Regions from separate parts of the Frigoribacterium sp. MCBA15_019 genome, predicted to be linked through region 1. Evidence: predicted binding sites of a transcription regulator. Region 1 holds the regulator's gene; the other holds the start of a gene.
The links. Region 1 encodes HrcA, which represses chaperone genes, less so after heat shock. Its sites were predicted from a motif close to TTNGCACTCGNNNNNNNCGAGTGCNAA; they were not measured.

Region 1 (14,509 bases):
CTCGTCGCGGTCGCCCTTGGCGAGGGCCTGGGCGAGGACCAGCCGCGTCGTCGGCGGCTCGTGCCGCACCACCCGCGTCGCGAGCAGCACCAAGCGCTCGGGAGCCGCCTCGGTCACCTCACCCTGGACGACCAAGCCCCGACCGTTGCCGAGGGTGAGCGCCTCGCCCACCCGCACGCGGCTGACCGTGACCGCGTGCCGCGCCTCGGAACCGGTCAGCTCGACGGTCGAACCGACCTCGGCGGCGACCAGGTCGTCGACCAGGTAGAAGTGCGCCACGATCAGAAGTTCAGGAAGCGGTCGCGCAACTTGCCGAACAGGCCTTGCTGGAAGTGCGACAGCTCGGGAGCCGGGGAGCGCCTGCCGGAGGCGAACTTCTCGATCAGCTCGCGCTCCTTGTGGCTGAGCTTGGTCGGGGTGACCACCTGCACGCCGATCTTGAGGTCGCCGCGACCCGTTCCGCGCAGACGCGTGATCCCGCGGTCCTTCACGGTGATGATGTCGGCGCTCTGGGTGCCGGGCCTGATCTCGACCTCGATCTCGCCGTCGAGCCCGGTGAGCGTCGTCGACGTGCCGAGGATGGCGTCGGCCATCTGCACCTCGAGCGTCGCCAGCAGGTCGTCGCCGTTGCGGCTGTAGGTGTCGTGGTGGCGCACCTTGACCTCGAGGTAGAGGTCGCCGTTCGGGCCGCCGGCCTGGCCGACCTCGCCCTGACCGGGCAGCTGGAGCCTGAGGCCCGTGTCGACGCCCGCGGGGATGTCGATCGGGATCGAGCGACGGGCCCGCACGCGGCCCTGCCCCTGACAGGTCGGGCAGGGGTTCGGGATGACGGTGCCGTAGCCCCGGCAGGTGCCGCACGGGCTCGACGTCATGACGTTGCCGAGCAGGGAGCGCACGGTGCGCTGGATCTGCCCGGAACCACCGCAGATGTCACAGGTCTGCGGCGAGGTGCCGGGTGCGCAGCACGAGCCGCTGCAGGTGTCGCAGAGGACGGCCGTGTCGACCTCGATGTCGCGCTGGGTGCCGAAGACGATGTCCTCGAGGTCGACCTCGAGGCGCAGCAGGGCGTCCTGCCCGCGCTCGCGCCGGGACCGAGGGCCCTGGCGCTGACCCTGGCCGCCGCCGCCGAAGAACGCGTCGAAGATGTCGCCGAAGCCGGCGGCCCCGCCTCCCCCGCCGCCGAAACCGGGCTGCGGGCCGAGGTCGTAGCGTTCACGCTGCTGCGGGTCGCTGAGCACGTCGTAGGCGTGCGTGACGTCCTTGAAGCGTTCGGACGCGTCGGGGCTGGGGTTGACGTCGGGGTGCAGCTCGCGGGCGAGCTTGCGGTACGCCTTCTTGATCTCTTCCGGGGTCGCCTGACGGTCGACTCCGAGGACGTCGTAATGATCTGCCACTGGTTCTCGTCTGCCTCTGGTGTGGTGTGGTGGTCTTCCCGGCGGGGCCGGGCCCGGCGGACCGGGACGGGGATGGGGGTCGTGGGACGGCCGGGGCCGTCGGGGTCGGCTACCGCTCGGCGAGCAGCGACGACAGGTAGCGGGCGACGGCACGCACGGCCGCCATGTTGGTCGAGTAGTCCATGCGCATGGGCCCGAGGACGCCGAGCCTCGCGATCTCGCTGCCCTGCGTCGAGTACCCGCTGGCCAGGACCGACGCCTGCGACAACCCGAACGAGGCGTTCTCGCGCCCGATGCTCGCGGCCACGTCGACGGCGTCGAGTTGCATCTCGCCGAACAACCGCAGCAGGGCGACCTGCTCTTCGATCGCCTCGAGCACCGGGAAGAGGTCGCCGCTGAAGTCGTCGCCCGTGCGCACCAGGTTCGCCGCGCCGGCCATGACCAGGCGGTCCTGGCGTCCGGCGGCGATCTGCTCGGTGAGGCTCGCGACGACGACGCCGACGATCGCCGCGAGGTCGGGGCGGAAGCGCGTCGGCAGGTCGGTGAGGGCCGTGGAGGCCTCGCCCAGGGGCCGTCCGCCGACCGCGGCGTTGATGGCGGCCCGCAACTCGGACAGGAAGGACTCGTCGACGGCGGTTCGGATGTCGACGACCCGCTGTTCGACCTGGCCGCTGTCGGTGATGAGCACCGTCATGACGCGGTCGTCGCCCAGGCTGACCAGCTCGACGTGACGCACGCGGGCCCGGGAGAAGGTGGGGTACTGCACCAGCGCCACCTGGTTGGTGAGCTGCGACAGCAGTCGGACCGTCCGCCCCAGCACCTCGTCGAGGTCGGTGGAGTCGCCGAGGAAGGTCTCGATGGCCTGACGCTGGGCGGCGCTGAGCGGTCGCAGGTCGGCGAGCTGGTTGACGAAGAGCCGGTAGCCCTTGTCGGTCGGCACGCGACCCGACGAGGTGTGCGGGGCCGCGATGAGCTCTTCTTCTTCGAGCAGCGCCATGTCGTTGCGGATCGTCGCCGCCGAGACGCCGAACTGGTGTCGCTCGACGATGGACTTCGACCCCACCGGCTCGCGGGACGCGACGTAGTCATGCACGATGACGCGCAGCACTTCGAGACCGCGTTCGGAGACCATGTCGCACCTCTCTTCGCTCGACGCCCCCCGGGTCGTCCGCACGCCGGGCGACCGGGCCTGGCACTCGACGTGCCGGACTGCCAATCGTACGACACCTCCGTCGCGAGGCCTACTCGCGCCGCGCCCGGCTGCCCTAGGGTGGCGGGGACATCCGCAGGACACTCACGAACAGGTGCAGCCATGACCGAGACCCCTCCCGCCCAGCCGAACGGCCCGCAGAACGGTCGACCCGGCCAGAACGGGCAGCCCGGCCAGCCCTACGGCCAGGGCCAGCAGCCCGGTCAGCCCTACGGTCAGGGCCAGCAGCCCGGCGCCGGCTACGGCCAGCAGCCCGGCTACCAGCCGCAGCCCGTGCAGGCGATGCGCCCCGAGGACGAGAAGCTCTGGGCCACGCTCATCCACCTCGGCGGCATCATCTTCGCGTTCGTCCCGGCTCTCGTCGGCTACCTGGTGCTGAAGGACCGCGGCCCGTTCATCCGGGAGCACACCAAGACGGCGCTGAACTTCCAGATCACCATGGCCATCGTCTACGTGATCTCGGCGATCCTGTCGGTCATCGTCATCGGAGGCGTGCTGGCACTCGTCGCCGGCATCCTCGTCATCATCTTCTCGATCATCGCCGCCGTCGCGGCCAACAAGGGCCAGTGGTACAAGTACCCGCTGACCATCGAGTTCATCAAGTAGACGGTCGACCGGCCCGGACGGGCACGACGCGAGGCGCGACTCCCCCGGGAGCCGCGCCTCCGGCGTTCCCGGCCCGCGCCTCCTCGGTCCGCCACCTCGGGACGCCGATCGAGAGCGCGACTCGATCAGAGCGCGCGGTCAGTCGGGCAGCAGGCGTCGCACGACGGCGTCGGCCATCAGGCGACCCTCGCGGGTGAGCACCACGCGACCCTGCAGGGCCGGGCGCCCCTCGACCCAGCCGTCGGCGATGAGTCCGGCGACCGCCTGGCGACCGTCGTCGTCGAGCTCGGAGGTCGGCAGCCCCTCGCGGATGCGCACCCCGAGCAGGACACGCTCGACCCGACGGGTCTCGTCGTCGAGGGTCTCGCGACCGGCGGCCGGCGACTCACCCGCGGCCATGCGCTGCTGGTACGCGGCCGGGTGCTTGACGTTCCACCAGCGGACGCCGCCGACGTGGCTGTGCGCGCCCGGGCCGACGCCCCACCAGTCGTGGCCCTGCCAGTAGGCCAGGTTGTGTCGGGAGCGGTGTTCGAGACCACGGGACCAGTTGCTCACCTCGTACCAGTCGTACCCGGCCGCGGCGAGCCGGTCGTCCGCGATCTCGTACATGTCGGCCGCCGTGTCGTCGTCGGGCATCGGTACCTCGCCGCGCTTGATCTGGCGGGCGAGCTTCGTGCCGTCCTCGACGATCAGCGAGTAGGCCGAGAGGTGGTCGGGCTGCTGCTCCAGGGCGACGTCGAGCGAACGCCTCCAGTCGTCGAGGGTCTCGCCGGGCGTGCCGTAGATGAGGTCGAGGCTGACGTCCAGCCCGGCGTCGCGGGCCCAGCGCACCACGAACGGGATGCGCTCGGGATCGTGCGTGCGCTCGAGGGTGGCGAGCACGCTCGGCACGGCCGACTGCATGCCGAAGCTGACGCGCGTGAACCCGGCGTCGGCGAGCTGCTGCAGGTACACGGCGTCGACCGAGTCGGGGTTCGCCTCGGTCGTCACCTCGGCACCCGGCTCGAGACCCCAGGTGTCGACCATCGCGTGCAGCATCGACGTGAGGTCGCCCGAGGGCAGCATCGTCGGTGTGCCCCCGCCGAAGAACACCGAGGAGGCGCGGCGCGGCGGCAGCCCCGCCTCGCGCAGCACCCGGCCCCCGAGCTCGATCTCGGCGACGGCCTGCCCGGCGTAATCGTCCCGGCGTGCGCCCCGCAGTTCGTCGCCCGTGTACGTGTTGAAGTCGCAGTACCCGCAGCGCACGCGGCAGAACGGGACGTGCAGGTAGACCCCGAAGTTGCGGTCGTGCGCGCCGACCGCGACGGTCTCGGGCAGACGGCCGTCGGCGGGGGCGGGATCGCCGAGGGGAAGGGCTCCGGGCACCGTCAGGCGCCGGTTCCCGAAGCGTCGCCGCGCGGGCCGGTCGGGGGCCGGTCGTCACCGCGGGGATCGCCGACCCCGGCCTCGGTGTCCTCGACGACGACGACCTCGTCGGTCTGCTCGCCCTTGTCGTTGAGGCTCAGGGCCCGCAGGTACCGCTTCGTGTACTGCGCCTGCGTGCGCCGCAGGAAGGGGGCCACGAGGCGCCACTTCGCGCTCGACGGCTTCGAGAACGACCGGATGGACAGCCAGACCGAACCGTCGTCGGTCTGGTCGACGATCCAGGACTCCTCGCCGCTCTCGGGGTGGCCGTCGAGGGTTCCGTACGCGAAGCCCTTGCGCTTCGGTTCGTCGATCACGTAGACGACGCGGACCGGCGCCTCGACCGTGCGCCCGTAGGCCTCGATGCTGAGCGTGGCCGTCGTGCCCGCCGTGAGGAAGGGCGTGCCGTCGGGCGAGTACCGCGACTCGTCGCGCGCGGTCGCCCACTCGGCCGCGTCGACCGGTTGTCCGTGCTCGTCGAACTGGACGGGCGTGTACTCGCTCTCGTCGGCCGGCGGCACGCTGTCGACCCGGACGCGGATGCCGCTGCGCTCCTGGATCTGCCAGGTCATGGTGGCGATCCAGGCCGCGGCGAAGCGGGCGTCGCCGTGGCCGACGCGGGCACGGTACTCGGCCGGCTTGAAGCCCTTCGGCGGGTACTGCATGAGGTCGGGGGCCTGCGTCGCCCCGACCTCGCCGTAGGTCGTGCGGGTCTCGGTGTGGGTGGCTCGACGCATGCGCCCTACTTCTTGTCTTTCTTCTCGACGTCGCCGCTGAGGGCGGCGATGAAGGCCTCTTGGGGCACGTCGACCCGACCGATGGTCTTCATGCGCTTCTTGCCCTCTTTCTGCTTCTCGAGGAGCTTGCGCTTGCGCGAGATGTCGCCGCCGTAGCACTTGGCCAGGACGTCCTTGCGCATGGCGCGGATGCTCTCGCGGGCGATGATCCGGGCACCGATGGCGGCCTGGATGGGCACCTCGAACTGCTGCCTCGGGATGAGCTCGCGCAGCCGACCCGTCATGAGGACCCCGTAGGCGTAGGCCTTGTCGCGGTGCACGATCGCGCTGAACGCGTCGACCTGTTCGCCCTGCAGCAGGATGTCGACCTTGACCAGGTCGGCCTCTTGGTCGCCGATGGGTTCGTAGTCGAGGCTGGCGTAGCCCGCGGTCTTCGACTTGAGGCTGTCGAAGAAGTCGAACACGATCTCGCCGAGGGGCATCGCGTAGCGGATCTCGACCCTGTCCTCACCGAGGTACTCCATGCCGAGCAGGGTGCCGCGGCGCTGCTGGCAGAGTTCCATGATCACGCCGACGTAGTCCTTGGGCGCGAGGATGCCCGCCTTGACCATGGGCTCGCTGACGCTGGCGATCTTGCCCCCCGGGAACTCGCTGGGGTTGGTGACCGTGACGGTCTTCTTGTCTTCGGTGGTGACCTCGTAGATGACGCTCGGCGCTGTCGTGATCAGGTCGAGGCCGAACTCGCGGTCGAGGCGTTCGGTGACGATCTCGAGGTGCAGCAGGCCGAGGAACCCGCATCGGAAGCCGAAGCCGAGGGCCACCGAGGTCTCGGGCTCGTAGACCAGCGCGGCGTCGGACAGCTTGAGCTTGTCGAGCGCCTCGCGCAGGAGGGGGTAGTCGCTGCCGTCGATCGGGTACAGCCCCGAGAAGACCATGGGCAGCGGCTCGGTGTAGCCGCTGAGGGCCTCGGTCGCGGGCTTGGCCGACGTCGTGACGGTGTCGCCCACCTTCGAGAGGCGGACGTCCTTCACGCCGGTGATGAGGTAGCCGACCTCGCCGACCGACAGACCCTGGCTGGGGACGGGCTCGGGCGACGAGACGCCGATCTCGAGGATGTCGTGCGTCGACTTCGTCGACATCATCTGCACCTTCTCGCGCGGGTGCAGGGTGCCGTCGATCATGCGGATGTAGGTGACCACGCCGCGGTAGCTGTCGTAGACCGAGTCGAAGATCATCGCGCGGGGCGGTGCGTCCTTGACGCCGACGGGCGAGGGGATGCGATCGACCACGCGGTCGAGGAGCTCCTCGACGCCCATGCCGGTCTTGCCGCTCACCCGCAGGACGTCGGCGGGGTCGCCGCCGATCAGGCCCGCCAGCTCGGCGGCGTACTTGTCGGGGTCGGCCGCCGGGAGGTCGATCTTATTGAGCACCGGGATGATCTCGAGGTCGTTCTCGAGTGCCAGGTAGAGGTTCGCCAAGGTCTGGGCCTCGATGCCCTGCGCCGCGTCGACCAGCAGGATCGCGCCTTCGCAGGCGGCCAGCGAGCGGGAGACCTCGTAGCTGAAGTCGACGTGGCCGGGGGTGTCGATCATGTTGAGCGCGAACGTCTCGCCGTTGCGCTCCCACGGCATGCGCACGGCCTGGCTCTTGATCGTGATGCCGCGCTCGCGCTCGATGTCCATGCGGTCGAGGTACTGGGCACGCATCGCGCGCGACTCGACCACGCCGGTGATGCCGAGCATGCGGTCGGCCAGGGTCGACTTGCCGTGGTCGATGTGCGCGATGATGCAGAAGTTGCGGAGGGACTCGGGCTCGGTCGACGCCGGCTCGAGTGCGCGGGTTGCTTGGGGACTCACACGATCCTCTGGGGGTGGTGGGCGGGGGTACCGCACGATTCTCCCACGCCCGGGCGACGGATCGGGCGTCGGGCCGCGCGGAGCCCGCCCCTCGGCAACTCCTGCCCGGTGCCGCGGACGACACCGCGCCTCCCCGATCCGCCGCTCGGGCTGCGACGGCGGGCAGGAGTTGCCGACGCGGGAGGGGCGGGCCGGGCTGCGGAGTCGGCGGGGGCGGAGCGGACCGGTCGGCGGGGCCGCGGGTCAGGCGGCGGTGCCGGGGAGGAGTGCGATGACGCCCGCGCCGCCGACGACGGCCAGGCCGATGAACAGGGCGATCAGCGTGCCGACGAGCATGACGGCGGACGAGATGATGCCGACGAGCGCCATGGTGCGACGCTCGGGCTCACGACGGCGGGACAGGATGCCGAGGACGAGGCCGGCGATCGGGACGACGAAGGTGAAGCCGAAGCCGATCGAGGCGAGGCCGAGGACGAGGCTCCAGACGGCGAGGGGCGAGCGGACGCCGGTGGTGGAGGCGGAGACGGTGGTGTGTACGGGTTGGTTCGTCATGTTCCGAGCCTAGGAAGCCCCTCACCGCGACCCCAGGGGGCTGACCCCCGGATCTCAGCGGGGGTCGCCCGGCGCGGGCAGTTTGCCGAGACCGCGGGTGATCACCTCGGGCGACGACGCGAGGCACACGCGGATCCACCCCTCGCCGCTGCGGCCGAACGCGCTGCCCGGTGCGACCGCAACGCGCTCCGAGAGCAGGAACCGCTCGGCCCACCCGGCGACGTCGCCCTGCGAGGCGTGGCTCACGTCGATCCAGAGGTAGAAGGCGCCGCTGGGTTCGAGGTACCGGATGCCCCGCTCGGCGAGCAGCGCCGTGGCGAGGTCGAGGTTGCTCCGGTAGTGCTCGCGGGCGTCGGCCACGGGCTGATGATCCCCCGTGACGGCGGCGAGGGCGGCGTGCTGGTCGGGCTCGGCGACGCAGCTGATGGCCGCTTCCTGGACCGTGCGCATCGTCTCGGCGAGGCCCTTCGGCGTCACGAGGTAGCCGACCCGTACGCCCGTCATGGCGTAGGTCTTGCTCATCGAGAAGACGCTGAACACCCGGTCGTCGGTGTCGAGCGAGGCGAGGCTGACGTGCTTAAGCCCGTAGGTGAAGTACTCGTAGACCTCGTCGCTGATCACCCAGAGGTCGTGTCGGCGGGCGAAGTCCAGCAGGCGCCGCAGCGTCTCTTCGGGGTAGACGACGCCGAGCGGGTTCGACGGGCTGTTGACGATCAGGGCGCGAGTGCGGTCCCCGACGAGGTTCTCGAGCTCGTCGAGGTCGGGGCGGAAGTCGAGGTCGGGCGCCAGCGTGTAGGGCACGGGCACGGCGTCGAGCATGTGGGCGTTCATCGTGAAGGTCGTGTAGCCGGGGTCCGGCACGAGGACCTCGTCACCCGCCGCGAGCAGGAGTCCCATCGTCTGGTGCAGGGCCTGCGTCCCGCCGACGGTGACCCAGACCTGCTCGAGGTCCACGTGCACGTCGTTCTCGCGGGCGAGTTTGGCCACGAGCGCCTCGCGCAGGGCGGGGATGCCACCGTTCGGCGTGTAGTCGGTGCGGTCGTCGGCCCAGGCGCGGCGCGCGGCGTCGGCGATGTGGCGGGCGACGGGAACGTCGGGCTCGCCCACCACGAGCATGTCGACACCGTCGAGCTGCGCCGCCAGCTCGAACACCCGACGGATTCCGGACGCGGGCACGGTGGTCATGTGGGGCGCGAGCTGGGGCATGATGGCACGGTACTACGCACGACACGGCACGCCGTCGGGCCGACGCTCGTTGAGAGTCGGGCCTGCTGCTGGTAACGTTGCCTGTTGGCTTGCGCGTTACGTCTGCAGTGGCGGAACGCGATCGCAGCCGAGAGCCGCTCCGGTGGCCATCACCGGCGGCAGCACCGGGTCCACCGATTCACGTCGGTCGGACGCTCGGCTGGCGCACACCCGTCCGAGACACAGAATCCAGAAAGTAGTTCACGTGGCAAACATCAAGTCGCAGATCAAGCGCATCGGCACCAACAAGAAGGCCCAGGACCGCAACCGCGCCGTCAAGAGCGAGCTCAAGACCGCCGTCCGCGCCACCCGCGAGGCCATCGCCGCCGGCGACAAGGACAAGGCCACCTCGGCTCTGCTCCTCGCGTCGAAGAAGCTCGACAAGGCCGCCAGCAAGGGCGTCATCCACCAGAACCAGGCCGCGAACCGCAAGTCGTCCATCGCGAAGCAGGTCGGCGCCCTCTAGGCTCCCCTCCCCCGAGCCCCCGGGCTCGACGACGAAGGCCCCGTCTCGATCGAGACGGGGCCTTCGTCGTACCCGGACGCCGGCGGGATCGACGCCCGGACGGTCAGGAGGCGCGGTTCACGACAGCAGGGCACCGCGCGTCGAGATCATGGTCACCATCCGCTCGAGTGCGTACACCGGATCGCGTTCGGCGCCCTTGACGGCCGCGTCGGTCTCGGCGAGCAGCTCGATGCACCGACCCAGCCCGTCCTCGGACCAGCCACGGAGGTCTCGTTGCGCCCGCTCGACCTGCCACGGGGCGAGCCCGAAGCGTGAGGCGAGTTGACCCGAGCCGCCGTAGGAACCCTGCAGCTTGGCCATCGTGCGGATCTTCATCGCGAACGCCGCCACCACGGGCACGGGGTCGGCCCCGGTCGACAACGCGTGGCGGAGCAGCACGAGCGCCTCGCCCTGCTGACCGGCGATGGCCGCGTCGGCCACCTTGAAGGCGTTCGTCTCGACCCGGCCCGAGTAGTACTTCTCGACGGTGGCCTCGGTGATCTCGGCCGCGGCGTCGCTGATCAGCTGCTGGCAGGCGCTGGCGAGCTCGGCCAGGTCGTCGTTGAAGGCCGTGACCAGTGCCCGCAGGGCCCCCTGCGAGATGCGTCGTCGCTCGGCGGCGAACTCGGCGGCCGCGAACGCGAGCTTCTCGGTGTCTTTCTTGAGCTCGGCGCAGACGACCTCGAGGCCGCCGCCGGTGCCGCCCCGGACGGCGTCCAGCAGCTTCTTGCCGCGGACCCCGCCCCCGTGGCGCAACACCAGCGTCGTGTCGTCGGCGGGCGTCTCGAGGTAGCGCAGCGTCTCGGTGAGGAACGCATCGGTGCACTTCTCCACGTTCGAGACGCGGATGAGACGCGGCTCGGCGAAGAGCGACGGACTCGCCAGTGTCACGAGTTCGCCGGGTTGGTAGTGGTCGGCCTCGAGGTCGTGCACCTCGAGGCTGGGGTCTTCGGCGGCGAGCTGGTCGCGAAGCTGGCGCGAGGCACGATCGGCGAGGAACTGCTCGGGCCCGCTCACCAGCACGACGGCCGCGGGTCGGATTCTGTCCCACCCCACCTGGTCGATCGCGACCGAGGCCTTCTTCGCCGTCTTGCCACTCGCTCGCGCTGCCATGCTGCCTCTCGGACGTCGTCCCACGGACGCGGGGCCCGCCGCGCCACCTCCGATGCTAGAGGACGCCACCGACGTGCCCGACGTGTCGTCACGGTCCCGGGGCCCCGCGTGCTCCCGCCAGATCCGCAGGGCGACGTCGCCGTCCCCACGGTCGACGGGCGTGACCGCGGCCTGACCGGCCTCGTCGCTGCGGACCACGACTCCCCGGCCGTGCCGGACCAGGTCGAGCGCGACGTCGGTCGGGTGCCCGTACGAGTTGTCGGCCCCGACGCCGATCAGCCCGACGCGGGCCGCCACCCGCTCGTACAGCTCGGCGTGCTGGTCCGCCGACCCGTGGTGCGAGACCTTCACGACGTCGACTCTCCCGAGCCCCTCCTCACCGTCGGGCGACGAGGCCAGGCGGCGTTGCGCCGTCTCGCCGAGATCGCCCAGGGCCAGCAGCGAGAGGCATCCGACCCGGCAGGCCGCGCCGGGGTCGACGCGCAGCACGAGGCTCGCGTCGTTGCCGGCGGGGATGTCGGCCGGCGGCCAGAGCAGCCGCCACGTGTGTTGGCCGAGACGCCCTCGGGTGCCGACCCGCGCCTCCTGGACCTCGGCACCACCGTCGCGCAGCGCCGTCACGACCCCGGCGTCGTCCGAGCGCCCCACGGGCCCGACGAGAGCCGTGCCGACCCGACCGACCACGGAGTCGATCGCCCCGACGTGGTCGCGGTCGAAGTGGGTGAGCACGAGCAGGTCGACGTGCGGGACGCCGAACGTCGAGAGGCATCGGTCGAGGGCGGCCTCGTCGTCGCCCACGTCGATCAGGGCGACGGCCGGTCCGCTGCGCACGAGCACGGCGTCGCCCTGTCCCACGTCGCACTGGGCCACGACCCAGTCGTCGGGCACGGAGGCGCGGGTCACCACGGTGCGCCCACCCACCACACCGACGGTCGCCACCAGGACGCCCACCAGCAGCGTCGCCGCCACGGCTCGCGTGCGCCCCCGGGCCCGGGCCACCACGGCGACGACGACGAGGGCCGTGAGGCCGACCAGAGAGGCGACGCCGAGCGCCGAGGCGTCCCACCCGAGTCGCGTGCCCGGCCAGCTCGCCGCCGACCGGGCGACGGCCGCCACCCAGGACGACGGCAGCCACGAGGCCCAGGCGACGGCCGTGGCCGCCCCGGGCACCCAGGGCGCGAGCACGCAGACGACGAGCCCGCCCACGGTCGCCACCGGAGCCGCCGGGCCGGCGAGCACGTTCGCGACGACGCCGTGTAGGGCGATGCTCGGTTCGAGGGCGAGCAGCACGGGCTGGCAGGCGAGCTGCGCGGCCGTGGGCACGGCGAGGGCCGCCGCCACCGGCTCGGGCACGAGGCGCGCCAGCAGGGCGGTCAGCGGCCCGCCGAGCACGACCAGCCCCGACGTCGCGAGGACCGACAGGACGAAGGCGAGGTCGCGGGCCAACCACGGGTCGGTGAACAGCAGCCCGGCGACCGCCAGCGCGACGACGGGCACGCCGGCGATCGGTCGGGCGACGGCGAGGTGCACGAGGACGAGCACCGCCATGACGGTGGCCCGGACGATGCTCGGCTCGGGCGTGACGAGCACGACGAACGCGACGAGCACGACGACGGCCGCCCCGAGCCGCAACAACCGCGGGACCTTCAGCAACGACCCGACGAGCACCACGAGCGCGACGAGCACCGCGCAGTTCGACCCGGACACGGCCGTCAGGTGACTGAGCGACGCCTGCTTCATGTCGTCGTCGAGGTCGTCGGGCACACCCGACGTGTCGCCGATGGCGAGCCCGGGCAGCAGGGCCCCGCCGTCGCCCGGCAGACCCGCGGCCACGGCGCGGAAGGCCGACCGGAGCCCGTTCGACCAGGACGACGCCCGTCCGGGCTCGGCGTGGACGCCGAGCGGCTCGACCGCACGCCCCTCGAACGCGACCGACTCGCCGTACCTCACCGGGGCCAGCACGAGCCGGGCCGAGACGCCGGCCCCGATCTCGACCGAGCCGCCACCGTCGAGTCGCGCCCCGAACACCCGCACCGGCACACGAGCCCCGAGCGCCACGGTCCCCGCGCCGACGTCGAGGCGGTCGACCGACATGGTCAGGACGTCGGCCCGCCCCTCGATCCGGTCGAGCAGTCGCCCCTCGACGGTGACCGCGTGCCCGACCGAGGTCGTGAGCCCCGACGGGTGGCGGCGGTCGTCGCGCACCGCCGCCTGGCCGGTGAGTCCGGCGCACGCCCCGGCACTCAGGGCGACCACCAGCAGCACCTGCCCGGCGGCCAGGACGCCCACCCGCGCCACGACCACGAGTCCGACCGAGACGACGCAGACGACGAGGGCGACCGCCGTCACGACGGGCAGCAGCCCGGGCCGGGTCGAGCCGACCGCGAGCCCCACCCACGCCACGGCCACGGGCACCCCGAGCCGCAGGTCGAGGACGCGACCGGGTGTCACACCCGCACCCGGTCGCGCAGCGTCTCGAGCGTCTTCGGACCGATGCCCGGCACGCCGAGCAGGTCGTCGACGCTGCGGAAGCGCCCGTTCTCGTCGCGCCACGCCAGGATGGCCGCCGCCGTCGCCGGGCCCACCCCGGGCAAGGTCTGCAACGCCGCGTCGTCCGCGAGGTTGAGATCGACCGCTCCCCCACCACCGGGTGCCGCCCCACCCCCGGCCGCCGGTCCACCCGCCGCCGCGTCACCACCGCCCGCCACCCCGTCGTCCACGCTCTCGCCCACGGCCGGCACCCGGAGCTGCTCGCCGTCGACGAGCACCCGCGCGAGGTTGACGGCCGCCTGGTCGGCCTCGGCCGTGAACCCGCCGGCCGCGGCGACCACGTCGACCACGCGGGCGCCGTGCGGCAGCTCGTAGAGGCCGGGCGCCGCCACCCGGCCGTGCACGTGCACGAAGACGACCGAGGCACCCCCGGGAGGCGCGGTGCCGGCCCCTGCGCCGGCTTCGGCCCCGGTGCTCGGCTCGACGGTCACGAGCTCGTCCGCCGCGCCTCCTCGGGTGGCGAACGCCGACACGGCGACGCTCACCGCCAGCACGACGAAGAGCAGGACGACGACCGCGCCGAGCCCCACGCGCCATCGCGGACCACCCGGCTCGGACGGGTCGACGGCGGTGCGGAAGCTGACGGTCATGACCCGTCACGGTACGAGCGCGCGACCGCCGGCACGGACGACGACGGCCGCCCTGGGGAACCAGGACGGCCGTCTGCGGGGTGGGGACGAGACGCGCCCCCGGACGGCTACTTCACCGCGATGTTCACGAGGCGCGGCGCCCGCACGATGACGTTGACGATCTGCTTGTCACCGATCGCGCGCTGCACGGCCGCGGACTCGCGCGACATCGCCTCGAGCTCGTCGGAGCCGATCTTGGGCGACACCTCGAGCCGGTCGCGCACCTTGCCGTTGACCTGGACGACCGCGGTGACGCTCGTCTCGACGAGCAGCGTCGGATCGGCCTTCCGCCAGCCGTACGTGGCGAGGGCACCGCCGTCGTAGCCGAGCTTCTCCCACATCTCGGAGGCGGTGTAGGGAGCGAACAACGACAGCCCCAGCGCGACGGTCTCGGTCGCCTCGCGCACGGCCGGGTCGGACGCGCCGGGACCCGAGTCGATCGCCTTGCGAACGGCGTTGGTGAGCTCCATCAGGCGCGCGACGACGACGTTGTACTTGAACGCCTCGCTGAGCCCCGGGGCCTCGGCGAGGAACCGGTGCGTCACGCGGCGCAGGGCCTGGTCGCCGTCGGCCCACACCACGTCGCGCGAGCTGTCGACGTCACTCGCGAGACGGAACGCCCGAGCCAGGAACTTGGCCGAGCCGGCGGGCGAGACGTCGGCCCAGTCGATGTCGTCCTCGGGCGGGCCGGCGAAGGCCATCGTCAGG
Region 2 (14,509 bases), on a different contig from region 1:
TCGCGATCCCTTCAGCTCCACCGCGCAGGAGGCGCGGTGCCGGATGAACCGGCACCGCGCCTCCTGCAGGTGGTCGCGCGAGCGACCGCGGGGTCAGCCCTGGCGACCGCCCGGGCTGGACGCCGAGGTGTCGTCGCCCGGCGTGCCCGCGGGCTCGGTGACCTTCTCGCCCGGCTTGGGCGCGCCTCCCTGGTCGGCACCGGCGACGACCATGTCGTCCTCGTCGAAGCCGAAGGTGATGTCGGGCGCCTCGAGGCGGACGCGGTCGGCCGACTCGTCGTCGGGCTCGAGCTGGCTCGCCCGCTCGGCCGCGACGCGCTTGAGGTAGTTCGCGACCTCGGCCTCGGCTTCGTCGTCGCTCCAGCCGAGCACGCCGGCCATCAGCTTGGCGGCGACGGGAGCGGCGGACTCGCCGCGGTCCCAGGCCTCGATCGAGATGCGGGTGCGGCGCGCCAGGACGTCTTCGAGGTGCAGGGCACTCTCGTGGCTCGCGGCGTAGACGACCTCGGCCCGGATGTAGTCGTCGGCCCCGGGCAGGGGCTCGGCGAGCGAGGGGTCGTCGCGGATCAGGTCGAGGATCTCGTCCGTCGTCGTGCCGTAACGGTTGAGCAGGTGCTCGATGCGCACCTTGTGCACGCCGAAGGCCTTGGCGATCTTGCCGCGTTTGTTCCACGCGGCGTGGTAGCCCTCGGCGCCGATCAGCGGGATCTCCATCGTCGTGCTCGACGGGATGCGACCGTCGAGGGCCGCGACGGCCTCGTCGATGGCGTCCTCGGCCATGACCCGGTAGGTGGTCCACTTGCCACCGGCCACGACGACGAGCCCGGGCACGGTGTGGGCGACGATGTGCTCACGCGACAGCTTCGACGTCTGGTCGGACTCGCCCGCCAGCAGCGGACGCAGACCGGCGTAGACGCCCTCGACGTCGGCACGGGTGAGCGGCACAGCCATGACCTTGTTGACGTGCTCGAGGATGTAGTCGATGTCGGCCGCCGTCGCCGCGGGGTGGGCCTTGTCGAGGTCCCAGTCGGTGTCGGTCGTGCCGACGAGCCAGTGACGGCCCCACGGGATCACGAACAGGACGCTCTTCTCGGTGCGGAAGATCATGCCCATGTCGGAGTGGATGCGGTCGCGCGGCACCACGAGGTGCACGCCCTTCGACGCGCGCACCTTGAACTGACCCCGCTCGCCGACCATCGCCTGCGTGTCGTCCGTCCAGACGCCGGTCGCGTTGACGACCTGCTTGGCCCGGATCTCGAAGTGCTCGCCGGTCTGGTAGTCGTGGGCCTTCACGCCGACGACCCGCTCGCCGACCTTGACGAAGCCCTCGACCCGGATGCGGCTCGCGGCGTGGGCGCCGTAGCTCGACGCGGTACGCACCAGCGACGAGACGTAGCGGGCGTCGTCGACCTGAGCGTCGTAGTAGGTGAGGCCACCGACGACCGCGTCCTTGGACAGGCTCGGGATGGCGCGAAGCACCTGCGTCTTGCTGAGGTGGCGGTGGTGGGGAACGCCGGGCGGGCGGCCTCCGGTCCAGCTGAAGATGTCGTAGAGCGCCATGCCGGCGCCGATGTAGAACCGCTCGTAGACCGGCTTGCTCAGCGGGTACAGGAACCGCACGGGCTTGACCAGGTGCGGCGCGAGACGCTGCAGCAGCAGGCCTCGCTCGATCAGGGCCTCGCGGACGAGACGGAAGTTCAGTTGCTCGAGGTAGCGGATGCCCCCGTGAACGAGCTTCGACGAGCGACTCGACGTTCCCGAGCCCCAGTCACGGGCCTCGACGATGCCGACGCTCAGCCCGCGGGTCACGGCGTCGAGCGCGGAACCCGCACCGACGATGCCACCCCCGATCACGAGGATGTCGAGTTCTTTCGTCTTCAACGCCTCGACGGCTGCGGCCCGTTCGTCGGGGCCGAGCTTCGTGGAGAGCGAAACGGACGCGGACTTGGCCATGCGAGCCTCCATCGTTGGATTCGGTCGGCCCGGTCTCTCGACCGGACCACCCCATCAAACGCTAGTGAGGCTGGTAGGGGGCCACAACCACTTCGACGCGCTGGAACTCTTTGAGATCGCTGTAACCCGTGGTCGCCATCGAGCGTCGCAGCGCACCCATGATGTTGGACGTGCCGTCGACCGTCGTGGCCGGGCCGTAGAGGATCTTCTCGAGCGAGCCGATCGTGCCCACGTGCATGCGGCGACCGCGGGGCAGCTCGGGGTGGTGCGCCTCGGCGCCCCAGTGGTAGCCGCCACCGGGCACGTCGTCGGCCCGTGCCAGCGCGGCACCGAGCATGACGGCGTCCGCACCGCAGGCGATGGCCTTGACCAGGTCGCCCGAGGTGCCGAGGCCCCCGTCGGCGATGACGTGCACGTAGCGTCCGCCCGACTCGTCGAGGTAGTCGCGGCGTGCGCCCGCCACGTCGGCCACGGCGCTCGCCATGGGTGCGTGGATGCCCAAGGAGGCGCGGGTCGTGCTGGCTGCGCCGCCCCCGAACCCGACGAGGACGCCCGCGGCACCGGTGCGCATGAGGTGCAGCGCGGCCGTGTAGGTCGAGGCCCCGCCGACGATGACGGGGACGTCGAGCTCGTAGATGAACTTCTTGAGGTTGAGCGGCTCGCTGCTCTTCGAGACGTGCTCGGCGCTGACCGTCGTGCCCCGGATGACGAAGAGGTCGACGCCGGCGTCGACGACCGTCTGGTACAGGTCTTGGGTGCGCTGCGGGCTGAGGGCACCGGCGACGGTGACCCCGGCTGCCCGGATCTCGGCGAGGCGGTCGCGGACGAGCTCGGGCTTGATCGGCTCGCTGTAGATCTCTTGCATGCGGGCGACCGAATCGTCGTCGGAGAGCTCGCGGATCTCGGCGAGGACCTGTTCGGGGTCGTCGTACCGCGTCCAGACGCCCTCGAGGTCGAGGACGCCGAGGCCGCCGAGTTGGCCGATGCGGATGGCCGTGGCGGGGCTGACCACCGAGTCCATGGGCGCGGCGATGACCGGCGACTCGAACTGGAACGCGTCGATCGACCAGCCGACCGAGACGTCGCGCGGGTCGCGCGTACGCCGGCTCGGAACGATGGCGATGTCGTCGAACGCGTACGCGCGGCGGGCTCGCTTGGAGACGCCGATCTCTACCTCAGTCACCGTGCCACCCTACCGGAGCCGGGGGTCGAGCCCCCGGCCCGGCGGCATCACCGGCGGTAGTTCGGGGCCTCGACGACCATCTGGAGGTCGTGCGGGTGGCTCTCTTTCAGGCCGGCCGCGGTGATGCGGACGAACTTGCCCTTGGACTTGAGCTCGGCCACGGTGCGCCCGCCGACGTAGAACATCGACTGACGCAGTCCGCCGCTGAGCTGGTACACGACGTTGTTGAGCGCGCCGCGATAGGGCACCTGGCCCTCGACGCCCTCGGGGATGAGCTTGTCGTCGCTCGGCACGTCCGCCTGGAAGTAACGGTCCTTCGAGTAGGACGTGTTCTTGCCCCGGGTCTGCATTGCACCCAGCGAGCCCATGCCGCGGTAGTTCTTGAACTGCTTGCCGCCCACGAAGACCAGGTCGCCCGGGCTCTCGTCGCAACCGGCGAGCAACGAGCCCAGCATGACCGTGTCGGCGCCGGCCACGAGGGCCTTGGCGATGTCGCCCGAGTACTGCAGCCCGCCATCGGCGATGACCGGGACGCCGACCTCGCGTGCGGCGAGGGACGCCTCGTAGACGGCCGTGACCTGGGGCACGCCGACGCCCGCGACGACGCGGGTGGTGCAGATGGACCCCGGCCCCACGCCGACCTTGATGGCGTCGGCGCCGGCCTCGATCAGCGCCTGGGCACCGCTGCGCGTGGCGACGTTGCCACCGATCACGTCGATGTGCGCGAAGCTCGGGTCGGCCTTGATGCGGCGGATCATGTCGAGCTCGCCCGAGCTCTCGCCGTTGGCGGTGTCGACCACGAGCACGTCGACCCCCGCGTCACGCAGGGCACCGGCGCGCTCCCAGGCGTCGCCGAAGAAGCCGATCGCGGCGCCGACCCGCAAGCGACCCTCGTCGTCCTTCGTGGCGTCGGGGTACTTCTCGCTCTTGTCGAAGTCCTTGACGGTGATGAGGCCGCGCAGGTGCCCGGCCTCGTCGACCAGGGGCAGCTTCTCGATCTTGTGCTGCGCGAAGATGGCGATCGCCGAGTCGGGGTCGACGCCCTCGGGTGCGGTGATCAGCGGGGCCTTCGTCATGACGTCGCGGACGAGCGTCGTCGACATCTCGAACGGCGAGACGAAGCGCATGTCGCGGTTGGTGATGATGCCGACCAGCGTGCCGTCGCCCTCGACGACCGGGAGGCCCGAGACGCGGAACTGCCCACAGAGCGCGTCGACCTCGGCCACCGTGGCGTCGGGCGTCGTCGTGACGGGGTTGGTGATCATGCCCGACTCGCTGCGCTTGACCTTGTCGACGTGCGCGGCCTGGTCGGAGATCGAGAGGTTGCGGTGGATGATGCCGATGCCGCCCTGGCGCGCCATGGCGATGGCCATGCGCGACTCGGTCACGGTGTCCATCGCGGCCGAGAGCAGCGGCACCGCGACCCGGATGCGCTTGGTGAGCTGCGACGAGGTGTCGGTCTCGCTCGGGATGACGTCGGTGCGGCCCGGAAGCAGCATGACGTCGTCGTAGGTGAGTCCGATGAATCCGAACGGGTCCGGCTGGTCCATGAGTCCCCTTCGAAGGAGCGAGATGAGGGTGGGTGGGTTGGCACCGGTTCGCCGTCGAGTCCGGTAGTCGATATTAACCCAGCCCGCGCCTCCTGCATTCCTGTCGGGCGCGTCCCTCGCGGACGACGAGGAGGCGCGGCGCGGCCCCCGGGGACGCAACGGAACGGCACCGTTACCGATCCGACACACGGAAGATTCGTGATTCTCGCTCGACATGGGGGATTCTGTACCGACTCCACTCCGTCTCGCACCTGAAACATGCTCGACACACAGCGGAGTTACTGTCAGCGACGACGACGCCCCGGGAGCAGAACGAGACCGCCCGAATCTCGACGGGGCGCTTCCCACCAGGAGGTTTTGTGAGACTCTCGACGACCATCGCGTCGCGGCCACGGCTGCGGCAGTCCCTGATCGTGACGGCCTCAGCCGTACTGCTCGGACTCCTGGCGACCTTCATGGGGGCGTTCGCCCCGACGGCCGCCCACGCCGCGGCCGCCGCCTGCACCACCGACGCGACGACCGGCTGCATCCAGGGCACGATCAACGACAGCGAGCGGGAGCCCGCCTCGGACGTCGACGTGATCGCGACGAACGCGACCGGCGACGAGCAGACCGCGACCACCGACGACACCGGTCGATGGAGCATCGCGGTGACCGAGGCCGGCAGCTACACCGTCACGGTCGACCAGGACACCCTGCCCGACGGCCAGTTCCTGGTGAACGCCGACAACGCCGAGCGCACCGTGACCGTGAACCTCGGGGCCACGGCGAGCGCCCTGTTCGCCCTCACCGCCGAGGAAGGCGCCACGAGCGGCGAGGCGGCCGCGACGAGCTTCAACTGGGACCGCTTCGCGCAGCAGTTCGCCTCGGGCATCCGGCTCGGCCTGCTGCTCGCCCTCGCCGCCATCGGCCTGTCGCTGATCTACGGCACGACGGGCCTCAGCAGCTTCTCGCACGGCGAGCAGGTGACCCTCGGCGGTCTGCTGGCCTACTCGTTCACCTCGATCGGGATGCCGCTGATCCTGGCCGCGGTGCTCAGCACGGTGATCTGTGCGGCCACGGGCTACCTGCAGGACCTGGCGATCTGGAAACCGCTGCGGAAACGCCGGCTCAGCCTCACGCAGCTGATGATCGTGACCATCGGCCTCTCGATCGCCCTGCAGTACGCCTTCCAGTACTTCTACGGCGCCGGCACCGTGCGCATCGACCGCGACAACCCGACCACCGTGGACTTCCTCGGCGTGACCCTGACCGTCCAGTCGTACGTCGCGATGGCGATCTCGGTGGTCGTGCTGGTCGGCACGGGACTGTTCCTGCTGAAGACCCGCACCGGACGCGCCACCCGCGCCGTGTCGGACAACCCGGCCCTCGCCGCGGCCTCGGGCATCGACGTCGACCGCATCATCCGCCTGGTCTGGACGCTGGCCGCCGGCCTGGCCGGCCTGTCGGGCGTGATGCTCGGCCTCGTGCTCAACGGCGTCAACTGGATGACCGGCCTGCAGATCCTGCTGCTGATCTTCGCCGCCGTCACCTTGGGCGGCCTGGGCACGGCCTTCGGCGCCCTGGTCGGCTCGCTGATCATCGGCATCATCGTCGAGCTGACCAACATCTGGCTGCCCGGCGACTTCAAGTACGCGACGGCGCTGCTGATCCTGATCCTGATCCTCGTGTTCAGACCACAGGGCATCTTCGGGCGAAAAGAACGAGTGGGCTAAGGGGACACGACCATGTACTTCATCGAACTCCTGCGGGCGCTGAGCGCCGAGGCCCTCGCGCCCACGACGGCCGCCTTCGCCATCGCCGCGATCGGCCTGAACATCCACTTCGGCTTCACCGGCCTGATCAACATGGGCCAGGCGGCGTTCCTGCTGCTCGGCGCCTACGGCTTCGCCATCTCGATCAGCAACGGTCTGCCCCTCGGGCTCGCCGTCATCATCGCGCTGCTCTGCTCGTTGGTCTTCGCGCTCATCCTCGGCGTGCCGACGCTGAAGCTGCGGGGCGACTACCTGGCCATCGTCACTATCTGTTCGGCCGAGATCATCCGGTACGTGGGACGGTCGAGCATCCTGACGACCACGACGGGTGGCTCGAACGGCATCCCCGGGGCCTCGTACCGCGAGGCCTTCACCGCCCTGTCGCCCCTGCCCGACGGACAGACGACGATCCTGTGGTTCACCTACGAGAACAACGGCGTCAACGGCTGGTGGATCCGCATCGCCGGCTGGAGCATCGTCGCCCTGCTCAGCCTGCTGGTCTTCCTGCTCAGCCGCAGCCCGTGGGGCCGTGTGCTGAAGGGCATCCGCGAGGACGAGGACGCCGTGCGCAGCCTCGGCAAGAACGTCTACTCGTACAAGATGCAGGCCCTCGTGCTCGGTGCGCTGATGGGGTCGCTCGCCGGCATCATCTACGTGCTGCCGAGCTCGGTGCAGCCGGACAGCATGGGACGGTCGATGACCTTCTTCATCTGGACGGCCCTGCTGCTCGGAGGCGCGGCCACCGTGTTCGGCCCGGTGCTCGGAGCGATCCTGTTCTTCGTCACCCGCCTGCTGGTGCGGACCCTCGCCGGCGACTTCATCCCGTCGAACATCATGAACGGCCAGCAGGCCGAGCAGTTCTCGTACATCCTCGTCGGCATCGCCCTGATGCTGCTGATCATCTTCAGGCCACAGGGCATCCTCGGAAAGAAGAAGGAGTTGGCGTTCAGTGTCTGACACCTCGAGCACCACCAACGGACCGGCCCCGAGCGGCAGCACGCTGCCCCGCCGCGAGGGCTACGACTACGACCGCAGCGTCCTGCGCTCGAAGCTCACCACGGTCGAGCGGACCCCGGGGTCGGCCAAGCCGGACCCGATCCTCACGGTCGACAACGTCGTCCGACGCTTCGGCGGGATGACCGCCGTCGACGTCGGCCACGTCGAGGTGCAGCGCGGTGCCATCACGGCACTGATCGGCCCCAACGGCGCCGGCAAGACGACCTTCTTCAACCTGCTGACCGGCTTCGACAAGGCCTCGTCGGCCCCCACGGCCTTCAAGCGCAGCGGCGCGGGCGTCGCGAAGTGGGTGTTCGAGGGCAAGGCCATGGGCAACGTCGGCGCCGCCAAGGTCGCCCGCTCGGGCATGGTACGCACGTTCCAGCTGACCAAGGCGCTCTCGCGGCTCACGGTGATGCAGAACATGCTGCTCGGTGCGAAGGACCAGCCCGGCGAGAACTTCTTCGTCGCGATCGTCGCGCCGCTCTGGCGCAAGCGCGAGCGAGAGATCGAGGCGAAGGCCGAGGACCTCCTCGCCCGGTTCAAGCTGCTCGAGAAGAAGGACGACTTCGCCGGCAGCCTCTCGGGCGGCCAGCGCAAGCTGCTCGAGATGGCCCGCGCCCTGATGAGCGACCCGGCCATGATCATGCTCGACGAGCCGATGGCCGGCGTGAACCCGGCGCTGACGCAGTCGCTGCTGGGGCACATCCAGAGCCTGCGTGACGACGGCACCACGGTGCTCTTCGTCGAGCACGACATGCACATGGTCCGTCACATCTCGGACTGGGTGATCGTCATGGCCGAGGGTCGCATCGTGGCCGAGGGCCCGGCCGACACGGTCATGGACGACCAGGCCGTCATCGACGCCTACCTGGGTGCGCACCACGACACCGACCTGGGCGACGACTCGCTGCTCGACGACGCCACGCTCGAACAACTGGAAGAAGAAGTGGCGCGCGAGGACGCGGCCCGCGCGGCCGAGGCGACCAGCGCCTCCTCGTCCACCGGCGGCGTCGCGGGACGCGACCTGCCCGGCCACCCCGACCCCTCGACCCCGCAGGCCACGAACGCGGCCGACGACCAGCTGTCCGACGGACGGCAGAGCGGAGACAAGCGATGAGCACGGCACAGGACGGCGCGGGTGCCACCACCGCCCCCAAGCACCCGGGCACCGAGAAGTTCGCCGGCGTCGAACCGGTCATGAACGCGACGGACCTCGTCGCCGGCTACCTGCCGGGCGTCAACATCCTCAACGGGTGCGACCTCGTCTGCTACCCCGGCGAGCTGATCGGCATCATCGGCCCGAACGGCGCCGGCAAATCGACGCTGCTCAAGGCGCTCTTCGGCCAGGTCAAGATCCACTCGGGATCGGTCACCCTCGGCGGCACCGACATCACGAACCTCAAGGCCAACAAGCTGGTCGAGGCGGGCGTCGGCTTCGTCCCGCAGACCAACAACGTGTTCCCCTCGCTCACCATCGAGGAGAACCTGCAGATGGGCATGTTCCTGCGGCCCAAGAAGTTCGCCGAGCGCCTCGAGGTCATCTACGACCTCTTCCCGGTGCTCGCCGATCGTCGCGGCCAGCGTGCCGGATCGCTGTCGGGCGGCGAGCGCCAGTCGGTCGCCATGGCCCGGGCCCTGATGATGGACCCGAAGGTGCTGCTGCTCGACGAGCCGTCCGCCGGCCTGTCGCCCGTGCGCCAGGACGAGACGTTCATCCGCACCCGCCGCATCAACAAGGCCGGCGTCTCGGTGATCATGGTCGAACAGAACGCCCGCCGCTGCCTGCAGATCTGCGACCGCGGCTACGTCCTCGACCAGGGCCGCAACGCCTACTCGGGCACCGGCCGCGAGCTGGCCGACGACCCCAAGGTCATCGAGCTCTACCTCGGCACCCTCGCGAAGGACGTCGACGCGTCCTGACGCCCCCGGTGGCGCCCTGAGGCCCCGATCACGCCCCGGCGTGGTCGGGGCCTCGTGCGTGCGCCCGGCGGGGCGTCGGGGCTGGGCGTCAGGGCGGGGCGCCGGGGCTGCGCACCGCGTGTCGTGCAGCGCACCCGGTCTCGACGCGGTGCGGTGCACGGAACGCGGCACAGAGGGGAGCGCGGCCCCCACGGCCGGCGGGCCCGGGACGAGGAGGCGCGGTGCCGGGGCATGCCGTCTTGCACACCGCGTTTCGTGCAGCACACCGGGTCTCGACGCGGTGCGGTGCACGGAACGCGGCGCAGAGGGGAGCGCGGCCCCACGGCCGGCTGGGCCGGGGACGAGGAGGCGCGGTGCCGGAGGACGCGGACGTCGCGACCTGCCCGCGGTCCGGCTCCGCGCCTCCTGGGCACGCCGAAGGGCCCGGCACGATGACTCGTGCCGGGCCCCGGGTGGTGCGAGGTGCTGTTATTCGACCTTGCCCTCGATGCCGGTCTGGTAGACGGGCTTGTTGTCGGCGTCGAAGGTGTAGACGCCGATCGAGGCGGACGACGGGTCGTTGTTGTCGTTGAACGGTCCGATGCCCGAGGGGCCGGTGTAGTGGATGTCGTCACCGGCGTCGAGCGCGGTCTTGCAGTCCGCATACGTGGTGCACTCGGTGCCGCCGTTCGCGCCGGAGACCGCGGCCATGTTGGCCTGGATCGTCCCGGCGTCGGTGCCGCCACCGGCCTGCGCCGCGAGAGCGGTCAGGATGACGGCGTCGTACGACTCGGCCGCGTACGAGAAGTCGGCCAGTTCGCCGCCCTCGCTCGCCTGGTAGCCGGCCACGAGCTTCGACTTGAAGTCGGCGCTGGCGTCGGCACCGGGGATCGTGCCCTTGGCGCCCTCGAGGGTGCCGGGCTCGAAGTCGGCGCTGTAGTCGGCCGTGTTGCCGTCGGACATGTAGACCTTGCTCATGTCCCAGCCCTGGCTGTTCAGCTCGGGGACGATCGACTTGGTCTCGTCGAAGGCGAGGATGACGATCGCGTCGGGCTCGGCGGCGATGGCCGCGGACACCTCGGACGAGAACGTGGTCTGACCGGGGGGGAACTCCTCGCCCTTGCCGGTGCCGCCGTAGACGACGGTGCCGCCCGAGCTCTCGATCGACTTCTGCGTCGAGTCGCGGAGACCCGTGCCGTAGGTGTCGTTGAAGACGAGGAACGCGACGTTGGCGTTGCCGTCGGCCGTGATCTGCTGGCCGAGTGCCGAACCCTGGACCGAGTCCGGCGGAGCGGTCCGGTAGTAGTACGACGAGTAGCCGCTGAGCGAGCTCGCCGTGTTGGCCGGCGAGATCTCGATGATGCAGTTGCTGGTGAGCTGGTCGACCACGTTGAGCGTGACGCTCGACGATTCGGCACCGAGCACGACGGGCACCTTGGCGTCGATCAGCTCCGTCGCGGCGTTGCTCGACACGGTCATGTCGTTGCTGTCGCCCGAGTCGGTGCTGGTCGAGATCTCGGCGGGCTGGTCGAGAACCCCGCCCGCGGCGTTGATGTCGCTGATGGCCAGGTTCGCCCCCGCGATGGCGGGCGGGCCGAGGTAGGCCAGGGTTCCGGTCAGCGGCAGCATGGTGCCGATCGCGAAGGGATCGGTGCTGGGCGTACCGACCTCGCACTTGGCGGCGGGATCGGCCTTGGCCGACGACGACGACGAGGCGTCGTCAGAGGGAGATGCCGTCGAACAGGCAGCGAGCAGCACGGAGGCTGCGCCGGCGAGAGCCAGTGCTCGGAGGGCGGTGCTGGATCGGATCATCCGTGGAACCCTTTCGTGGACAGCGGCAGTGCAGCCCGACCGGTGGCGGTCGAACCTGCCGCGATTGGTCCGAAACTAGGGGTCGAATGTTTCTGGCGTGTGTTCTCGACGTCAAAGTGACGTTTCGTTAGCCATTCGTGACTTTGCGAGGGATGGTCGCTTCTAGGCGGTCGGCGCCACCGCGAGCGGACGACGTGACCGCCGCCCTGCACGAACCATGTCGACGGTGAGCACGATCGAGGCGACCCAGACGATGGCGAAGCCGACCCATCGCGCCGTCGACATGTGCTCGCCGAGCACGACGACCCCGACCACGAACTGCAGCACGGGGGCGACGTACTGCGTCAGCCCCACGGTCGTCAGGGGCAGCCGACGCGTCGCCGAGGCGAAGAGCAGCAGCGGCACGGCCGTGATGACGCCCGTGCCGACCGTGGCGAGGGTGTGCCCGACGCTCACGGTGCCCAGCACGACGCCGCCCCCGAGGCCCGTCACGTGCAGCACGATCAGGGTGACGGCCGCGAAGGGTGCGATCCACAGCGTCTCGAGCGTGAGCCCGCCGACCGCGTCGACCCGACCACCGACCTGCTTCTTCACCAGGCCGTAGAGCCCGAACGAGAACGCGAGGACGAGCGAGATGAACGGCGGCCTGCCCGCCCCGATCGCGATCACGAGGACGGCGACGGCGCTCAGCCCGACGGCCACCCACTGGGTCGTGCGCAGACGCTCGCGCAGCACCACCACGCCGAGCAGGACCGTGACGATCGGGTTGATGAAGTACCCGAGCGCCGCCTCGACCACGTGCCCGCTGAGCGTCGCCGAGATGAAGACCGTCCAGTTGACGACGATGAACGCCCCCGCCAGCCCCATGGTGCCGACCACGCGGGGCTGCCGCAGCAGGGCCAGGAACGACCGCAGCGCCCCCGTCACGACGAGCAGCACCGCGCAGAAGACGAGCGAGAACAGCACCCGCCAGGCGACGATCTCGAACGGGCCGGCCGGGGCCAGCAGCAGGAAGTAGACCGGCAGCACGCCCCAGAGCCCGTAGGCCCCCAGGGCGTAGGCCAGACCCGCCCCGCCGGCCCCGGCGACGCCGAGCCCCGAGGTCGGGGCGGAGGGGGACGAGGAGGCGCGGGTCGAGGTCACCAGGAGACTCTAGGTGGCTGCGCCCACCACCGGAACGGCCACTCCTGCCACCGTGGATCGATCGACGGACGATCACGCCTGGGGACGAGCGGACGCTCGCGGCCACGTCGCCGACACGACGAAGGCCCCTGCCGGAGCAGGGGCCTTCGGGACGGCGACCGGGGTCGCGAAGCACGGCCGGAGCCGTGCCGAGGTGCTAGCGGACGATGACCGCCAGGACGTCGCGAGCCGAGAGCACGAGCAGGTCTTCTCCGCCGTACTTCACCTCGGTTCCGCCGTACTTGCTGTAGATGACCTTGTCGCCGGTGGCGACGTCGAGCGGCACGCGGTTGCCGTTGTCGTCGATGCGGCCCGGGCCGACCGCCACCACTTCACCCTCTTGGGGCTTCTCTTTGGCGGTGTCGGGGATCACGAGACCCGAAGCAGTGGTCTGCTCGGCTTCGACCTGACGAATGACGATGCGATCTTCGAGCGGCTTGATGCTGACCGACACGGGTGACCTCTTCTTTCTCGGTGCTACGAAAACATGGGGGCTGGCACTTGCCGGGGGCGAGTGCCAGAACAACTGTAGGACGAGACTGGCACTCGGTCAATCCGAGTGCCAACGCGTCGGCCCGCGTGCGTCACACTGGACGACATGGATTCCTCCGAGCTGCTCGAAGTCCTCTCGCCCGAGGGGCTGCGGCTGCTCGACTCGCTGCCGACGGGCGGCGCCTCCGGCGACGACGTCGTCGGCACGGTGGCCGCGTTGCGCAAGCAGGGCCACTCCCCCGCCCTCGTGTCGGCGGTGCTCACCCAGGCCCGGCTCCGTGGCCGCGCGGTGGCCAAGTTCGGCGAGTTCGCGAGCCGCATGCTGTTCACCGAGGCGGGCCTCGAACAGGCCACGCGCCTCCCGGTCGCCGCGCGCCATGCCGGACGCTACGCCGCGGCGGGCATCGGCAGCGTGGCCGACCTCGGCTGCGGCATCGGTGGCGACGCCCTGGCGTTCGCCGCGCTCGACCTCGACGTGCTCGCCGTCGACCGCGACGAGGTCACCGCGGCCGTCGCCTCGTACAACCTCGCGCCGTGGCCGTCGTCGCGGGTCGAGCAGGGGGACGCCGCGACCACCGACCTCGGGGGCGTCGAGGGCGTCTTCCTCGACCCGGCGCGACGGACGGCCGGCCACGCCGCCACCAAGCGCCTCGCCGACCCGGCCGACTGGTCCCCCGGCCTCGACGTCGCCTTCGGCTTCGCCGACCGCCTGCCCACCGGCGTGAAGCTCGGCCCGGGCGTCGACCGCGAGCTGCTGCCGGCCGACGCCGAGTGCCAGTGGATCTCGGTCGACCGCGACGTGGTCGAGGTGGGCGTGTGGTTCGGTCCGCTCGCGCGGCCGGGCGTGGGCCGGTCCGCGCTGGTGGTCAGCGCCTCCGGGGCGTCCGAGCTGACGGCCGCCGCCGACTCGGACGACGTGGACCCGGGCGACCTCGGCGAGTACCTCTACGAGCCCGACGGTGCCGTCATCCGGGCGCGCCTCATCGGCGACCTGGCCCGGTCGATCGACGCCCGCATGATCAGTCGCGACATCGCCTGGCTGACGACGGAGGCGCGGGTCGACACCCCCTTCGCGCAGGGTTTCCGCGTGCTCGAGACCTTCCCGCTCGACGAGCGGACGCTGAAGCGCGAGCTGCGCGCGCGGGGCATCGGCCGCCTCGAGATCAAGAAGCGCGGGGTCGACGTCGATCCCGCGACGTTCCGCAAACGACTCTCGTTGCAGGGCACCGGGTCGGCGACCCTCGTGCTGACCCGGGTCGCGGGGCGTCACACGGCCTTGCTCTGCGAGCGCCTGGTCTGACGCCGGGCGGGTCGGTGAGGCTGACTGCGGTCAGGCGACCGTCGCGACGGGATCGGTGGGGCCGACGACCGGTCGGCGTCTCTTGAACTTCATCGTCGGCCGTTCGACGAGGTGCCAGCTGAGGGTGGCCACGGCGAAGGTGGCCGCCAGCGACACCAGGGCGAAGAGCGGAACGCCCCACGCCGCCGCCCCCGCCGTCGCGAGCAGCTGCTGGAGCGGGAAACCGTAGATGTAGGTGCCGTACGAGATGTCGGTGCGGATCGACGCCCGCGGGTGCGTGACGAGCGCGCCGACGCCGAGCGCGAGGTATGCGAGCGGGAGCGCGGCCACCAGGCCGTAGTCGGGCAGGGCCGACGACGCCAGCACGATCACGGCGGCCAGGACG

Region 2: groES (co-chaperone GroES) is a predicted target of HrcA. The motif match lies at 12,872-12,898, and genes of this name have one in related genera.

What each region holds. Positions count from the first base shown of each region.
Region 1 covers NZ_MJGS01000001.1:483,461-497,969, forward strand. The annotation lists gene BIV04_RS02305 (16S rRNA (uracil(1498)-N(3))-methyltransferase) at 1-279, opposite strand, end outside; gene dnaJ (molecular chaperone DnaJ) at 282-1,394, opposite strand; gene hrcA (heat-inducible transcriptional repressor HrcA) at 1,504-2,526, opposite strand; gene BIV04_RS17365 (DUF4870 domain-containing protein) at 2,707-3,210, shown strand; gene hemW (radical SAM family heme chaperone HemW) at 3,349-4,575, opposite strand; gene BIV04_RS02330 (DUF1990 family protein) at 4,578-5,351, opposite strand; gene lepA (translation elongation factor 4) at 5,357-7,207, opposite strand; gene BIV04_RS02340 (DUF4190 domain-containing protein) at 7,451-7,759, opposite strand; gene BIV04_RS02345 (pyridoxal phosphate-dependent aminotransferase) at 7,814-8,965, opposite strand; gene rpsT (30S ribosomal protein S20) at 9,210-9,470, shown strand; gene holA (DNA polymerase III subunit delta) at 9,588-10,622, opposite strand; partial or broken gene BIV04_RS17375 (ComEC/Rec2 family competence protein) at 11,289-12,716, opposite strand; gene BIV04_RS02360 (ComEA family DNA-binding protein) at 13,070-13,762, opposite strand; gene leuS (leucine--tRNA ligase) at 13,870-14,509, opposite strand, start outside.
Region 2 covers NZ_MJGS01000012.1:328,330-342,838, reverse strand. The annotation lists gene BIV04_RS10880 (glycerol-3-phosphate dehydrogenase/oxidase) at 94-1,953, opposite strand; gene BIV04_RS10875 (GuaB3 family IMP dehydrogenase-related protein) at 2,015-3,136, opposite strand; gene guaB (IMP dehydrogenase) at 3,184-4,686, opposite strand; gene BIV04_RS10865 (branched-chain amino acid ABC transporter permease) at 5,046-6,401, shown strand; gene BIV04_RS10860 (branched-chain amino acid ABC transporter permease) at 6,414-7,397, shown strand; gene BIV04_RS10855 (ABC transporter ATP-binding protein) at 7,441-8,556, shown strand; gene BIV04_RS10850 (ABC transporter ATP-binding protein) at 8,637-9,359, shown strand; gene BIV04_RS10845 (ABC transporter substrate-binding protein) at 9,828-11,150, opposite strand; gene rarD (EamA family transporter RarD) at 11,313-12,293, opposite strand; gene groES (co-chaperone GroES) at 12,490-12,786, opposite strand; gene BIV04_RS10830 (class I SAM-dependent methyltransferase) at 12,931-14,124, shown strand; gene BIV04_RS10825 (acyltransferase) at 14,155-14,509, opposite strand, start outside.